Regions from separate parts of the Thermacetogenium phaeum DSM 12270 genome, predicted to be linked through region 2. Evidence: riboswitches for the same ligand, from Rfam matches in the RefSeq annotation. Region 2 holds a riboswitch; the other holds the start of a gene.

What was found. Region 2 has a riboswitch for molybdenum cofactor ahead of TPH_RS02020 (substrate-binding domain-containing protein). Riboswitches for the same ligand answer to the same signal wherever they lie in the genome.
Region 1: another riboswitch for molybdenum cofactor. It lies ahead of mobA (molybdenum cofactor guanylyltransferase); the one in region 2 lies ahead of TPH_RS02020 (substrate-binding domain-containing protein).

Annotation. Positions count from the first base shown of each region.
Region 1 is NC_018870.1:141,022-148,608, forward strand. Features, by position in the region: gene TPH_RS00740 (molybdopterin-dependent oxidoreductase) at 1-305, shown strand, start outside; gene TPH_RS00745 (4Fe-4S dicluster domain-containing protein) at 305-1,117, shown strand; gene TPH_RS00750 (MFS transporter) at 1,272-2,453, shown strand; gene TPH_RS00755 (IS1634 family transposase) at 3,038-4,354, opposite strand; gene TPH_RS00760 (hypothetical protein) at 4,312-4,635, shown strand; gene TPH_RS00765 (pyridoxamine 5'-phosphate oxidase family protein) at 4,844-5,248, shown strand; molybdenum cofactor riboswitch at 5,721-5,854, shown strand; gene mobA (molybdenum cofactor guanylyltransferase) at 5,990-6,607, shown strand; gene mobB (molybdopterin-guanine dinucleotide biosynthesis protein B) at 6,633-7,142, shown strand; gene TPH_RS00780 (molybdopterin-binding protein) at 7,174-7,587, shown strand, end outside.
Region 2 is NC_018870.1:405,116-412,702, forward strand. Features, by position in the region: gene TPH_RS01995 (Yip1 family protein) at 1-259, opposite strand, end outside; gene sppA (signal peptide peptidase SppA) at 272-1,183, opposite strand; gene TPH_RS02005 (YkoP family protein) at 1,261-1,842, opposite strand; gene TPH_RS02010 (slipin family protein) at 2,153-2,956, opposite strand; gene TPH_RS16155 (hypothetical protein) at 3,114-3,245, shown strand; gene TPH_RS02015 (NfeD family protein) at 3,267-4,604, opposite strand; gene TPH_RS02020 (substrate-binding domain-containing protein) at 4,923-5,798, opposite strand; molybdenum cofactor riboswitch at 5,966-6,087, opposite strand; gene TPH_RS02030 (alpha/beta-type small acid-soluble spore protein) at 6,707-6,964, shown strand; gene groL (chaperonin GroEL) at 7,235-7,587, opposite strand, start outside.

The sequences.
Region 1 (7,587 bases), 260 kb from region 2:
GGGTACTCGGTGGGGCATACGTTACGGAGCGCATAATGCCGGGAGTAGTTTATCAGGATCACGGTGCAAGATTGGATTTGATTGTGCCTGGAGAAAGCGACCGCAGCGGCTCGAATAACTTGATTTGCCCTACAAATACAACCTCTAAAAACTGTGCCGGAGAAGTTACAAGTGGCTATCTTGTAGGTGTAGAAAAAGTTGACGTGGAAGCTCTCAAGAAACAGTATCCGGAGGTATTCAATCGCCCGTATGATGCCAGATATGGTGTAGATCAGGCTGCATGGATTATTGGGGGTGATGAGTAATGAAAGTTTTTGTCATTGATGTTGCTAAGTGTTCCGGTTGTTATTCTTGCCAACTGGCGTGTAAAAATGAACATGTAGGTAAAGACTGGACACCATATGCTAAACCTCAGCCGCAGACAGGACACTTTTGGATGAAAATAAAGGAAACGGAGCACGGTAGCATACCTAAAGTTAAAGTGGAATATCGCCCGACGCTCTGCATGCATTGTGACGATGCCAGCTGTATAAAAGCTGCTAAGGATGGAGCTGTATATAGGAGAAAAGATGGCTTAGTAATTATTGATCCTGAAAAAGCGAAAGGGCAAAAGCAACTGGTAGAGGCCTGCCCATATGGTGCGATATATTGGAACGAGGAATTAAACATTCCACAGAAATGCACTGGTTGTGCGCATTTAGTAGATGAAGGAGAAGTGCCGCGCTGTGTAGATGCATGTGCACATGAGGCGATTAAGTTCGGAGAAGAAGAGGAACTGGCCGATCTAATTGCTAAAGCTGAGGTTATGCAGCCTGAACTGGGACTGAGACCAAGAGTATATTATCTTAACCTACCGGGCTTCTTTGTGGCGGGTGATGTGTATGATCCAGTAAGCGATGAAATAATTGAAGGCGCAGAGATAACCCTTAATAACAAACAGACTGGGGAGAGTTGGACGACGAAATCTGATGACTTTGGGGACTTTTGGTTCAAGCGCTTAAAATCCGGCCAGTATTCACTGGACATTAAGATGAGCGGATATAAACCCATCCAAATCAGCGATATCGCCGTGGATAAAAGCGTTAACCTCGGCAGTCTATCCCTTGAGCGGGAGTAGAATTTGCTACGTAACCATTGATATAAAACTGTTATGGTACTTAAATAAAGGCTGCTTATGCTGCATGTGCTGGTGGCAGCAGCTGCGGCTTCTGCCACCAGCAGTTTTTATAACTCGGATAGAATTTGCGGAAGATTCGACAGGGGGTGTTATTGTGAAAAGAAAGGCCTGGGCAGTAATGTGGGTCGCTTACCTCGCCGGGGTGGCCATAGCTTTGAACCAGTTTAAAGTCCCCCCGGTTATGCAGGTATTGCTCGATAGCTTACAAGTGAGCATGGCAACTGGCGGTTGGCTGATGTCTGTTTTTTCTGTGGCGGGTGTAATGTTTGCGCTTCCCGCTGCTTTCCTTTTAGGTCGAGTTGGCCCCAAAGCGAGCGGACTTGTAGCTCTGGGGTGCACCATCGTAGGTTCTGTCATAGGTGCTTTAGCTCAGGGAGCAGGTGTGCTGTTGGTCGGAAGGATTATTGAGGGTATAGGATTGGCTCTGATTGCAGTCGTGGCCCCGGCGGTCATCAGTATGTGGTTTGAGCCTCAAGAAAGAGGGCTGCCGATGGGCATCTGGTCATCTTGGGTGCCGGTGGCAACTTTTGTTATGTATAACATAGCCGATGCAATACAAAAATCTTTTGGCTGGCAGGGAATCTGGTGGTTAGGGACCGCAGTAGCCTTAGTTGCATTTGTAGCGTACGCAGCGGTAGTTGATGTGCCTGATAAAGGGGCAGCCGGAGAAGAGAAACAGAAAGGGGCGCCTGTTTCGATGGGTGAAGGGCTGTTAAGCCTTAATACTTGGCTGTTGGCACTTGCCTTCTGTGGTTTTAACTTCGCTTTAATCGGATATAGCACCTGGGCGCCGTCTTACCTGAGTGAATTCCCAGGAGTAGGGACAGCAGCGGCCAATTTCTATGCTAGTTTGCCTTCCCTTGTGCTTATACCTGGGGGGATATTTGCCGGTTGGGTGCTCGATCGCACGAGGAACCGTAAGGCAGTTTTAACAATAGCTTTGGCTGCGGTCACTGTTGTGCTTATTTGGTGCTTTAAGTTAGATACTTTTATTGTTGTTCCCTACATGATTGGTATTGGCTTAATTTCGAGCTTCGTTCCTAGCAGCACCTTTACATTGGCACCTGAGACAGCTCCGCGCCCTGAACTGGCTGGGGTGGCTTTAGGAGTAGTAAGTATAGGTCAGAACTTTGGTATGCTCGTGGGGCCGCCGGTAATTGCCAAAGCTGCAGCTGGTGGAGCATGGGTTATGGGGACTTATCCGGTAGTTATAGGGTGTGCGGTGGCAATAGTGGCTGCTTTGTTAATGAGGATTAGAGCTGGAGCGTCTGCATAATAATTTTTTTGGATAGATATTTTTAAATAGCTTCTCCTTAAATTACCTGGCAGTGGGAAAATGAGTTCTTTTGTTTCATGCATTTATCAATTTTCCACTGCCAGTGTTCATCAATGTATAAGTTAAGGATTGGAATGTGTCATAATTCAAGTTTAATTGGGGTTTGCTGATGGCGCTTCATTGTGTTTTGAATCCTTTTGCGTCATCAATGGTTTATTTCAGAAAGGTTTTATATGCTGCACGATTGCCTTTTCATGAAAGTGAGAAGGGATGATGTAAAATATGATGTAATAATATGATGGAGTAAAAAGAAATAAAAAGATGAATAAGATTTTTAGAAACAAATTCAATAAGATCAATACAGCACAAATGGAAAGGAGCGATTGCTTATGTGCTTTCGGCCACCACAAGTAAAAAAGAGAGTTAGGTGTCCTAAATGCGGATTCTTAACTAATGAGGGGGATAAAAAGTGTAGCAAGTGTGGAGCTGAAATAACACAGAAGAAAACTGATAATAAAGGAAAAACCGATGATAAAAAGTAAATAAAGTATGGTGTGGCTAGTTTCTGGGGGCACTAGAAGCCATTATAAAGGATTAAAGTGCCCCCAGAGCTCTCTCTGCCTACAGTATACCCACCTGTTTCCAACTGAAATGTGATTGCATCCTTTACTGCCTTTGTTGTTTCTATCAGACCGGAGTTCGACAGTTAGCCAGCAGAGGAGCACATGGGCGCGGATGCGGTCTTCCAGGCGGTGGTAGACCGGGCGCAGCTCCAACCGGGACTTAAGGGTACGAAAGGCGTCTTCCACCAGCAGCAGCTGTTTGTAGCCCAGGGCGACATCTTCGGCGGAGAGGGTGTCGTCCGAGGTGCGCAGCAGGTATTTGCCGTCGAGTTTTTCTTCTTCCCTGATCTTGGCCCGGTCGATCTTCGGCAGGCTGCGGGAGTCCACCTTCAGGTAGCGGCCGTAGACCGGGTGGGCCATGAGTTCGCAGACTGCTTTGGCATGGGTTTTGATAAGGGGAAGCTGTTCCTCCAGTTCCTTGATAATTTTTTCCCGCCTGGCTTTGTCCCGGGCAGCCTCTTCGGGGTTGCGCACCAGGATGTAGCGCTCCCTGGCCTCGCCGTTTCCGACGACGATCTCCTTGACTTCCAGGTTGTCCCGCACCGTCTGGTAGCGGCCTCCCCGCTTTAAGGCTTGCACGGTATTTTCCTTGCCGCTGCGCAGCTTCTCCCCGGCTATGTAGTGGCCGCCCGCCCGCTGCAGACAGCGCAGGTTGTCTTCGGAGTTGAACCCCCGGTCCAGCACGGTGATGACCCGGCCCAGCTTCCAGCCTATGAGGTCCTTCTTTACCTGTTCGACCACAGAGATGTCGGCGGTGTTGCCCGGCCATACCCAGCAGCGCACCGGGATGCCGTCCCTGGTGACGGCCAGGCCGATCACGGCCTGCGGCAGGTCCGGTCGGTGGTCCTTGGAGTGCCCCCGGCGCCGCAGTCCACCATCCCCATCTTCGTCCTCGATCTCAAAGTAGGTGGAGGTGGTGTCGAAGTAAAGGATGTCTACTTCCAGGTTGAGCAGGTTGGCCACGGAGTAATAAACCTGCTTCTGCAGTTCGGCTTCGTTCTCCAGAAGAAAGTTCATCGCCCGGTAGAGCTGCTGCAGGGGTATTTCCTCTACGCCCGGGATCACCACGTCCTCTTTCACCCATTCTTCCACTCCGCGCTTGGACATGGGGTCAAGGGCGCGGTTCGCTGCCATGGCAAAGATGGCTCTTTCTACCGGGGTTTTGTACTGCCGCTTCTTGGGCGGCTCGGCTGCTTTTGCATCGCGGACCGTTCCCCAGGAAAGAAGTAGAGGAAATGTTGATTGCTCTGGTACGAGAAGGGGCAGCGGATGAAGAATCGATCCGGAAGCCCGGCAGTTCGGGGGTTACCACCGAGGGTCAGGACAGCCCTCTTGGAGCGGGATGTATCCTGTGCGGGCTCTGCGTTAGGATTTGCGAGAAAATTGGTAAGAGCCGCCTTACTTTTTTGGGGAGAGGGAAAAACCTGCGGGTAGGGCTGGTTCCAGGAGGCAGCGAGGAAGTTGGTTGTGGGCGCTGCAGAGCATGCCGGCGTATCTGCCCTACTGGATTTATTGCTCCGGATGCCCGACATGCCTTTACGGCCAGTTTGTACAGGTAACGGAGACCTTTAACTTTACCCATTCTGATACTGTATTTTTATTTTGAAACGGGATGCTTAAAGCCGGGTTTCATGAGCTCTGTTTTTCTCAACCTTTTGAGATGTTGTCTGTCTGGCATGGATTTTGCTTTGAACCTGGTCGAACAACTAAAAAGAGTGACGCGAACAGCGTTAACCTGTTACTTATACTACAAGGGGGTGATTTCGAATGCCTAAAATTACCGAGGAAATAAAAGAAGTAGCATCTAAAACCAGGGGATGGGCACTGGCAACTGCAACCAAAGATGGAATACCGAATGTTGTTGCCGTCGCTTTTGGTAAATTGATCTCTGAAAGTCAGATTTTGCTGGTGGATGTTTTTATGAAGAAGACCAGGGCAAATATTGAAGCTAACCCCAATGTGGCAGTTGCCGTATGGGACATGGAAACGCTCAAAGGCTACCAGTTTAAAGGGACAGCGCACTTTGAGACATCCGGTGAGATTTTTGATGAAGGAGTCCAGATTGTAAAATCGACGATGCCGCAGCTAACTCCCAAAGCAGCGCTGATCGTTGACGTATTGCAGATTTACAATCTCACCCCGGGCGCTGAGGCAGGCAAGGAGATGGCGTGACGCAAGCCGGGCCACCTGACGGGTATGGTTCGCTGCTGGAAACAGATGGATGAATATCAGGACTATTTTATTTTGAAACGGGACGCTTGAACCGAATTTCATGAGCGCCCTGTTTTTTTTCAACCTTTTGGCCGGTTGGCTATCTTATCTTGCAGTAAATCAATGGTGTAGCCCGCTCTCTCTGCATGTCAATAACTGGTTATTAGGATTAAGAAATCTATATTTTAAAAATATTTCCTAATGATATGGTAGGGTGCGGAAGATGGGGTCTAAAATCTTGGGTCCATTATATCGTAACTGCTTCCTCTACAAATTTGAAACTTTAGAATACCATTTTGAGACCGTGTTGGATGGAAACCTGCAAAAGGAATTTAAAAAATCCGATAAATAAGCACTTTTTGAGATGGCTGTTTTTTGGCATAGATCTTGCGATAAGTTTTTTGCGCAAACATATGAAAGTACTGAAAATTGAATAGGATATTTTCTACGAGCCCGCTTTCCTAAGGCAGTGCTATGGGGGCGAGGCCTGGGGCTTAAGACCCCACAGGGTTGTAGGAGAAATCTTGCAGCCTCCCTGTTATGGAAAGTAGAAAAATAGGTTTTAAATGTGCTCCTGCATATTTTTCTACCTCCATACAGGCGCACATTTTTTATTGCTCTGAGGGATAAAAGATGCGTCCGGTGACTTGGCCGGTATTCTAACGGATTCTAATGGGTAGTTGAGCTGAGAGGAGCTGTCAAATGGAAGCAAGCGGGATAATCCTGGCCGGCGGCTGCAGTTCGCGTATGGGCACGGACAAGTCTCTCATGGTGTACGAACGGCAAACGCTGATAGAGCGGACTGTGAATGAGCTGCGGAAGGTCGTGAATGAAATCGTTATAGCCAGCAACAACACCTCTAAATACAGCATTCCCGGGGTCGTTGAGGTTCCGGACCTTTACCCCGGTATGGGGCCGCTGGCCGGGATCCACGCCGGGCTGAAGCGGGTCAAACACCAATACGCTTTCGTTATCGGCTGTGATATGCCCCTGTTTAAGGCAGAACTGGCGAAATATCTTTTAGAAATCTGCCCCGGTTACGATGTGGTTGTTCCTCAAATAGATGGTTATGGTGAACCTCTTTGCGCGGTTTATTCAAAAGGCTGTATCGAACCTATTGAAAACTGCTTGAAGGCTGGATTGAGAACAGTAATTATGTTCTACCCTCAGGTCCGCGTTTTAACGGTGGGGAGGGATGAGATCGAAAGAATCGGCAACCCCGAGGAGTTGTTCTACAATTTGAATACCCCCGAGGATTACTGGTCGCTCATGATGCGGCAGAATACGGATGGATCTCTGGAAGATAACCGAAAATGTTGAATAATAATCAGGAGGGTTAGGCGCAGTGAAAAAAGATAAACCGGTAATTTCCATTGTGGGTAAGTCTGGTGCAGGTAAAACAACGCTGTTGGAAAAGGTTATCAAGAGGCTGAAGGAAGATGGAATTAGGGTGGCTGCCATCAAGCACGATGCCCATCGATTCGATATGGATAAGCCGGGAAAGGACACCTGGAGGATGGCCCAGGCAGGGGCCGATGTGGTGGTGATCTCCTCCTCTGAAAAGATGGCCATGATCGAAAAAGTTTCAAAGGAAAAGAGCCTTGATGAAATTGTTGCAATGCTTCCCGGGGTAGATATCGTGCTTACCGAAGGCTATAAGAGCGGCGACAAGCCGAAGATCGAGGTCTACAGATCGGAAGTGCATAAAGAGCGGCTCTGCTCCCCCGACGAACTGCTGGCGATTGTCAGCGATGTGGTCTGGGATGACCTCGATGTTCCGCAATATCAACTGGATGATATCGACGGGGTTGTTAATGAAATCAGGCGGTATATCGCAGCTTACGATAGCAATTAATGAGCCTTTTACCCAAAAGGGGGTTCAGAAAATGAAGACGGTAAGGGTTGAAGAATCGGTAGGAATGGTATTGTGCCATGACATCACGAAGATCGTTCCTGGTGAATTCAAAGGCAGGGCATTCAAGAAAGGGCACATTATCCGGCCTGAAGATGTTCCCATGCTTTTGAGTTTGGGAAAAGATCGAATCTACGTGTGGGATACGAAGAACGGTGATGAAGTGCACGAAGATGAAGCGGGGATGCGGTTGGCACAGGCTGTAAGAGGGGAAGGAGTCTCTTTAACTGAACCTGCCGAGGGTAAGGTTCATCTGGTGGCTGAACATGATGGTATGTGTAATATTGATGAAGATCTGCTGTTTCAGATCAATTTGATCGACGATATGGTGATTGCAACCAGAAACAACAACAGACCTGTTAAAAAAGGGGATGTGGTGGCAGGAGTA
Region 2 (7,587 bases):
CCCTCAGGAAAAAGGCGGCTGCGGTCAGGAAGTAGGGGGACTGCAGGACGGCCACCGTAACCTCTATACCGGGAGTGCCCGTTATCCCTTCCAGATAGGGAAGGATGTTTTCGTTGCTCATGGCAGAGGCCAGGGAAACCCCCTGGAGGAGAGAGAGCAGGACCACTACGAGCAGCCCTTCTTTCCACAGCTTCCTTTCGGCGACGGTGCGCAGGGTCTGCACAGGAGCCGTCAGCGTAGCGGGAATGTATTCCCACATCTCTGTTCCCTCCTAATAGCGCAGTGTGGTGTAGGCAGGTGGCAGGGGGAAGGGAAGAAGGTTGTCCGTGAAGAGGGATCTTATCCCCCCCAGCAGGCTCAGCAGTCCGGCTACCCGTCGGTACTCCACCACCTGCGGTTCTCCTTTGATTCCCGCCAGTTCTGCCGCCAGGGCGATGGCCTCCCTTTTCCCTCCCAGTTCGTCCACCAGGCCCAGCTCCTTGGCCTGGGAGCCGGTATAAATCCTGCCGTCGGCGAGCCGGCGGACGCTCTCTACGGGCAGGTTCCGCCCTTGGGCGACGACGCCGACGAACTGGTTGTAGGTTTCCTCAATGATCCCCTGCATGATCTGTTCCTCCTCCGGCGTCAGGGGGCGGGACGGGGAGAGCATATCCTTGTGGGCACCGCTTTTAAAGACGTACTCTCGGTAACCGATCTTGCGGTAGAGCTCCTGGAGGTTGGGAACGGTGGAGATCACGCCGATGCTGCCGGTTATCGTGGAGGGGAGGGCCACGATTTTGTCGGCCGCGGCGGCTACGTAGTAGCCCCCGGAGGCCGCAGTGTCTCCTAAAGAGGCCACAACCTTTTTCCCGGAGCGCTTGACGCGCAAGACCTGCTCGTACAGCTCGTGGGAGGCTGCGGCGCTTCCGCCGGGGGAGTCGATCCTCAGGACGACCGCCTTCAGGGAGGCGTCCTTTTCGGCGCGCTCGAGGTCTCGCATGGTCTGGGAGGCGCCGGATATTCCTGCGAAGGGTGATGATTCCTGGGCTCCGGTGATGGTTCCTGTGAGATAGATCACCGCAACCTTGCCTCCAAAGACGGGCGGCTGCCGTTTTCCCGCCTTCCCCATGCTCACGAAGAAGGCGGCAAAGGTCAGGGCGATGCTCGCCGCGATGAGAATTATCCCGGCTTTTCTGGAATCCAAGGCTTTTTCCTCCTTACCCGCGTTTCTTAAATATTATTAACCGGCTGGCGGTTCTGATACCTCCAATTATGCCCGGATCAGGGGCGTTCCGGCGGGGAAAAGTTGCGGATGAGCTGCGATCGCGACATCCAGATGACCTTCGGAACGAGGGATTGGTGCCCCTTTTGAAACCTCCTGAAACCTAGTGGATGGTAGGTGGCGAGGAGTAAAAGCTGACCGCAGCGGAAGCAGAAACGCCAGAAGCGTGACCTGATCTCTTCGACTTCAAAACCCAGCAGGCGTGCGCCCTGATGGAAGATGGTGATCCCGAAGAAGGCCTTGACCTGCGGGTCCACTTTTTCTTGGGCAACCAGGGCGGCCAGTTCGGTGAGGCTCTGTTTCAGCTCTTTTTTGACGCACATCACGGCCTGGATCTGATTCCCGCACTTCTGCTGAAGTTCTAGAAGCTGCCTGTTGGCCAGGTGCAGTTCTCCAACCTTGTCACCTGGATGCAACGCCGTGCCGTCGCGCAGCGTCAGGGCAGGCCCCCGGTACTCCCTGAGGTTGAGCCGGAAGAGGCTCCCCGGTTGGACCTTCCGGACGTGGAAGAGAAGTGAGTAAATTCTTTCCCAGACGTCCCAGAAGGCAAGGGTGAACTCCCGCCAGATCGTCTGCCTCATGTCTAGGCACCCTCTTTTAAAGTAATAAGGGAAAAGCGATCTCATAATTTCCACTATTCGGTATGTAGGGGATAATTCCTGCCTGCTGTTATACCTGTACGGGAAAAAACGAAGGCGAAGAATCTCCATAAGAGTGCTCAGGGGGAGCCGCCTTGCCTGGAGCCGATTTGTGAATTCTTTCCGAATCCGGCTGCAGTTTATCGTCGGCCTCTCGGTTTCAAAGGCGGCCACCGGAGTAAGAAGGCCGGAAATCCCCTTTGTGAGGAGATTTCCGGCCGGGGAGGTGATTTCTGAGGTTTTTTGTTGCCCTTTAGCTCTGAGGCGGCTCCGTCCGGTTTTCCTCCCCCTGCCGCAGGTTGGTGTTCGAGAAAACGCCTGCCATGTTCACGAAGGGCTGGATTAGGTCGATGGGGAGAGGGAAGATGATGGTGCTCGACTGATTGGCGGCGATCTCTTTCAGGGTCTGCAGGTAGCGAAGCTGGATGGTGGCCGGATTGCTGGAGATGATATTCGCCGCCTCTGTGAGCGTCTTGGCCGCCTGAAACTCGCCGTCGGCGTGGATCAGCTTCGCCCGGCGCTCGCGTTCCGCTTCGGCCTGGGCGGCCATCGCCCGCTGCATGGTGGGCGGGAGCTCCACGTCCTTCACTTCCACGTTGCTGACCTTGATTCCCCAGGGCTCGGTGCCTTCGTCGATGATGTGCTGGAGGCGCTGGTTGATGGCGTCGCGCTTGGATAGAAGTTCGTCGAGCTCGGACTGGCCGAGGACGCTCCTCAGGGTGGTCTGAGAGAGCTGGGAGGTGGCCTTGACGAAGTCGAGGACCTTGATCACCGAGTCTACCGGGTTGACGACCCGGAAGTAGACGACGGCGTTGACCTTGACGGTGACGTTATCTTTGGTTATGACCTCCTGGGTGGGGACGTCCATGGTGATCACGCGCAGGTCAACCTTCTGCATCCTCTCGATCCCCGGGATGAGGAAGATGATCCCCGGCCCCCTGGCTCCGACGCAGCGCCCGAGGCGGAAGATGACACCCCTCTCGTATTCCTGGACGATGCGCAGGGAGGAGGCAATCAGCAGCAGAATAAGTATAACCAGTGGAAAATAACCCGGCATTGTGTTTTCCCGGCAGGCAGATATGCCCCCGGGATGGTCACCCCTTTCGTTTGTTTTATTATTATATTGCCTTGAAAATGCGTCGGCCTTCCATAGGTCGCTCGCCGGTTGAGCCGGCGGTTTGGTTTTTAACGTGCCGCCTGAGGGGCGGCGGTCTATGTCGGGTTCTCCGCCGGTCTACCGCTTCGCTCTTGATTGCAGGCCGGACAGGACGACGGCTCGCCTGCTGCGTTCGCCTTTTCACGCGGCGAAGGGAGGCAGCCCGCCGTCGGAAAAAAGGCTGCCTTGATCCCGGTGGCCGGATGTCACCCTAGGCTCGCCGCACCCGCAGGTTCAGTCCCTCCATGGCGGTGATCACCACCTTTTCGCCTGCCTTGATGGGGCCCTCTTCGGATACTGCCCGCCAGAGTTCGCCTTCGACGAAGACCAGGCCCTCCGGGAGCAGGTCCGAGCGGGCCGTTCCCATGCGCCCGATCAATCCTTCGCTTCCTGTGGTCACGGCTCTTTTCTGCCCCCGGACTACGGCTGTGACCAACAGCGCCACCAGGGCGGCGAACACCAGGGCGGTGGTGACGATCAGGGAGATGTTGATCCCTATTCCGGGAGGGCCGCCGCTGAAGAGAAGCAGCGATCCGGTGACGAAGGAAATCACTCCTCCGGCACCCAAGATCCCGTGGCTGGGCACGAAGGCCTCGGCGATGAAGAGCCCGAAAGCCAGAATGATCAAGAGCACTCCCCCCCAGTATGCGTCGAGTGTTCCCAGAGAATAGAGGCCGAGCAGCAGGGAAATGGCGCCGGCAACTCCGGGAAAGATCAGGCCGGGGTTGTAGATTTCCACCATCAGGCCGGCCATGCCTACCGTCATCAGGATGTAGGCCAGGTCCGGATTGCTCAGGGCGAGCAGGGTCTTTTCAACGGGGTTCATCGAGAGGTTGACGATGGGGGCGCCTTTCGTCCGGAGCTCCACCCGGGCGCCGCTGCTTAAGGTAACCGTCTTGCCGTCCAGCTGCCGGAGCAGGTCCTCGAGGTCTTGCGCTCGCAGGTCGATGAGGTTGAGCTTCAAGGCTTCGGCATCGGAGTAGGATTTGCTCTCCCGCACCGCCTGCTCCACGGCATCGGCGTTCTTCCCGCGCAGCTGGGCGATGGAGCGCGCCCAGGCGGCGGCGTCCTCGGTGATCTTTTGGCTGGGAATGTCCTGCTGCTGACCGTCGGAGGGGCCGATCCCGACCGGATGGGCGGCGCCGATCCGGCTTCCGGGGGCCATGGCGGCTACGTGGGCGGAAATGGTGATGAAGGTCCCTGCCGATCCCGCCCATCCCCCGGCCGGAGAGACGTAGACGATAACCGGGACCCGGGCGTTGAGGATGGTGGTGACAATCTCCTGGGTGGTGGTGTAGAGGCCGCCCGGGGTGCTGAGTTGAATGACGCAGGCCGTTGCCCCGAGGTTTTCGGCGTGGCGGATGACCCTTTCCAGGTACTTGGCGGTGATGGGAACGACAGCTCCATCGTAACCGGCTACCACCACGGGCGGGTTTCCCTCTACCGCCCGGACGGAAGGGAGCGGCGTCCCCAGGTTCAACAGAAGGGCCAGGAGGAGAATGCTGCCCAGGAGCGCTGCTCCCCGCTTTGCGGCGCGCAAATCGTTCATCTTTCCTCTCCTTTTCCAAGGTGATGAGCTTTTAAATTCTAAGAAGCGCTCATCTATTTTTATTCTACAATATCCTATTCTACAAGGCGAAGATGAACTCCTTTTATCTAAAGGCGGCGGAAATAAGTAACAGCCTTTCCGCCGCCGTGCTCCGGGATCAGCCGCCGCTGCCGGCTTTTCCGCTCCGCCCGGGATTTCTTCTTCGTATCCGGCCCTACCTCCACCGCCATGGGAGGTAAAAGGCCGGCGCTTAAAGAGGGCTTACCGCAATTCGTTTAAAAAAAGTGGTGATCGGGAGGCGATCACCACTTGAGCTTTTTACTGCATTCCGATTTCCTCTTCGCTCTTCCCGGCATCGGGGATGAAGAGCGGCTGGCCGTATTTGTCTACTCCGAAATCACCGATGATTCGCTGGGTTTCGGGGCTGATCATGAATTCCACAAACGCCTTGGCACCAGCGGCATTGACCTTGGGGAACTTTTCCGGGTTGACCTGCATCACGTGATAGATGTTGAGGAGCATCGGGTCCCCTTCCATCAGACTCGCCAGCTTGAGGTTGTCCTTCTGAGCGAGATAGGTTCCTCTGTCGGTGAGGGTGTAGGCGTTCTTCTCGGAGGCCAGGCGCAGGGTGTCCGCCATTCCGCTGCCGGCTTCCAGATACCAGTCGCCGGCGGGGGTCACACCTAATTTATCCCAGATGGCCTTTTCCTTCTTATGAGTGCCGGAGTCATCCCCCCGGGACACGAAGGTGAACCGGCCGTTCATGATCTTCTTAAAGGCCTCAGTTGCGTCCTTCTCTCCCTTGATCTGCGCCGGGTCGTCTGGCGGCCCCACGATGATGAAGTCGTTGTGCATCACCAGTTGGTAGTTGATCACGTCCCCGTTCTCGACCAGAGGCCGTTCCGATGCCGGAGCGTGGGTGAGGAGGACGTCCGCTTCGCCTTTTTTGCCCATTTCCAGGGCCTCTCCTGTGCCCCTGTCGATGGGCTTGACCCTGTACCCGGTTTTCTCCTCGAAGATGGGGATGAGTTCGTCCAGCAAGCCGGTGTCGACGGTGCTGGTGGTTGTGGCCAGGATGACATCCTTCTTTGCAGCGGCCTGTTCCTGCTGTTCACCGCAGCCGGCGGCAAAGGCCAGGATGGAGCAGAGGAACAGAAAAAGGATGCCGGTGGACAATCTTCTGTTCGGCTTCATTATCCAAAACTCCTTTCTTCTCCGGTGTGTTTTCCTCAATCAACTTTTTTGATTCTTCCTTTTGCGGGCGATGTCGTGCTTTAGTCTGTCTTTTTACCATACCCCCTTTTCTTTCTCTCCCGGAGGGGGAAGGAGCAGATAAAAAAAGCCAGGTACGGAAAGTACTCTGGCCCTGTCTTCGCTCTCCTTTCCGTGCCGGGAGGCGCGCTCGTTTCCGAAGCGCACCCAGTGGTCCTGCTGCCATAGCCCAAGAGGCCTTAGGAGGGAGGACTCGGAGAATGTCGTTTTTTCTTTATATTCGCCGTTGGATAAGGAAACCCTTTTTTTTGTCCAGGATGCGGTATCTGCTGAGAGGCGACCTGTCATCCTCGCTTCGCCTGTCCCGTTAGCCGGCCTTCCATAGGTCGCTGGTCGCTCGCCGGTCGACCGGCGGTTTTTTCATGCTCTGTTGGTGCCGCCGGAGGCGGCGTGAGGGTCTGCCCTGAAAATGCGTTTATCCTTGCGCTTGCCCCCGGACTTTCGGTTTAAATTGCCCTAAGACTTGTCGATAGATAAGCAGCCGACCGGCTCCTATGCGCCTTCCCTGCCGCAGAGTCGCCTATCTCGAGATCATATCTCGATTCGGCTGCTCGCTCTGCTCCTTCGTCATGGGCGGGTAACAACCTCCGTCAGGTCGCTGCGCCGGCAAGGATAAATCCTTTTTTCGTTCCTCTGTTAGGGCAGCCGCTGGCGGCATGGTAGTCTGCTGAGAATATTGCCATCTGTTCCGACCGGCAGGCAATCATGACGGCTGATACCGGCGGCCTTGCCGCCATTTTTCGTCAGATATTCTGGAGGTACATCGCCGGAAGGCCGGCCTCTCATATTTCCCATTCCCTTGCGAAAGAATAATGTAAGGGGTGATGCAGATGCCGGAAAAAAAGACAGTAAAAAAGAAAAAGGCAAAGAAGCCCGGGCCGCACGAACGGCTGAAGTGGGAAACCGCCCGGGAGCTCGGCCTCGACGATGACCTGGCCAAAGCCGGGGACGAACTTACCGTCAGAGAAGCGGGAAAGATCGGCGGCCAGATGGTGAGAAAGCTGATCAGGGCCGGCCAGAAGGCGCTGGCCGATGAACAACGAAAACAGACAGCAGCCGAAACGACCCCGGACAGCCCAGAAAAATAAATCAGACAGACCTGATGGCAGCCGCCTTCAGGTTATTTTTTATAAGCCCCATACCACTGCCCCCAGAGCTGTCCCGAAGCGAGCCGTCGTCCTGTCCGGCCTGGAATCAAGAGCGAAGCGGTAGACCGGCGGGTGAACTTGACGTATTTTCATGACAGGTATTCTAACGGTTAGCGGGTAGATGCCGGGAAGGGGGATGCGACTCTTGGTCTGTGATGGGACATAAAAAGGCCCTCCTTTTTACGGAGGGCCTTGTGGTTGGTTTCCGTATTAGTAATCCATGCCCATGCCGCCCGGCATCGAAGGAGGCGTGTTCTCCTTCTTCTGCGGAATTTCGGAGATGAGAGCCTCTGTCGTGAGAAGCATGGAAGCGATGGAGGCGGCGTTCTGGAGGGCGCTTCTGGTGACCTTCAAGGGATCGACAATGCCTTCCTTGACCATATCCACGTACTGCTCGGTCAGGGCATTAAAGCCGATGCCCGCTTTTTCGTTCTTGATCCGTTCGATGACGACCGAACCTTCGAGTCCGGCATTTTCGGCGATCTGGCGCAGCGGCTCCTCCAGGGCGCGGCGCACGATGCGGACGCCTACCAGCACATCCCCTTCGGCCTGAATCTCGTCCA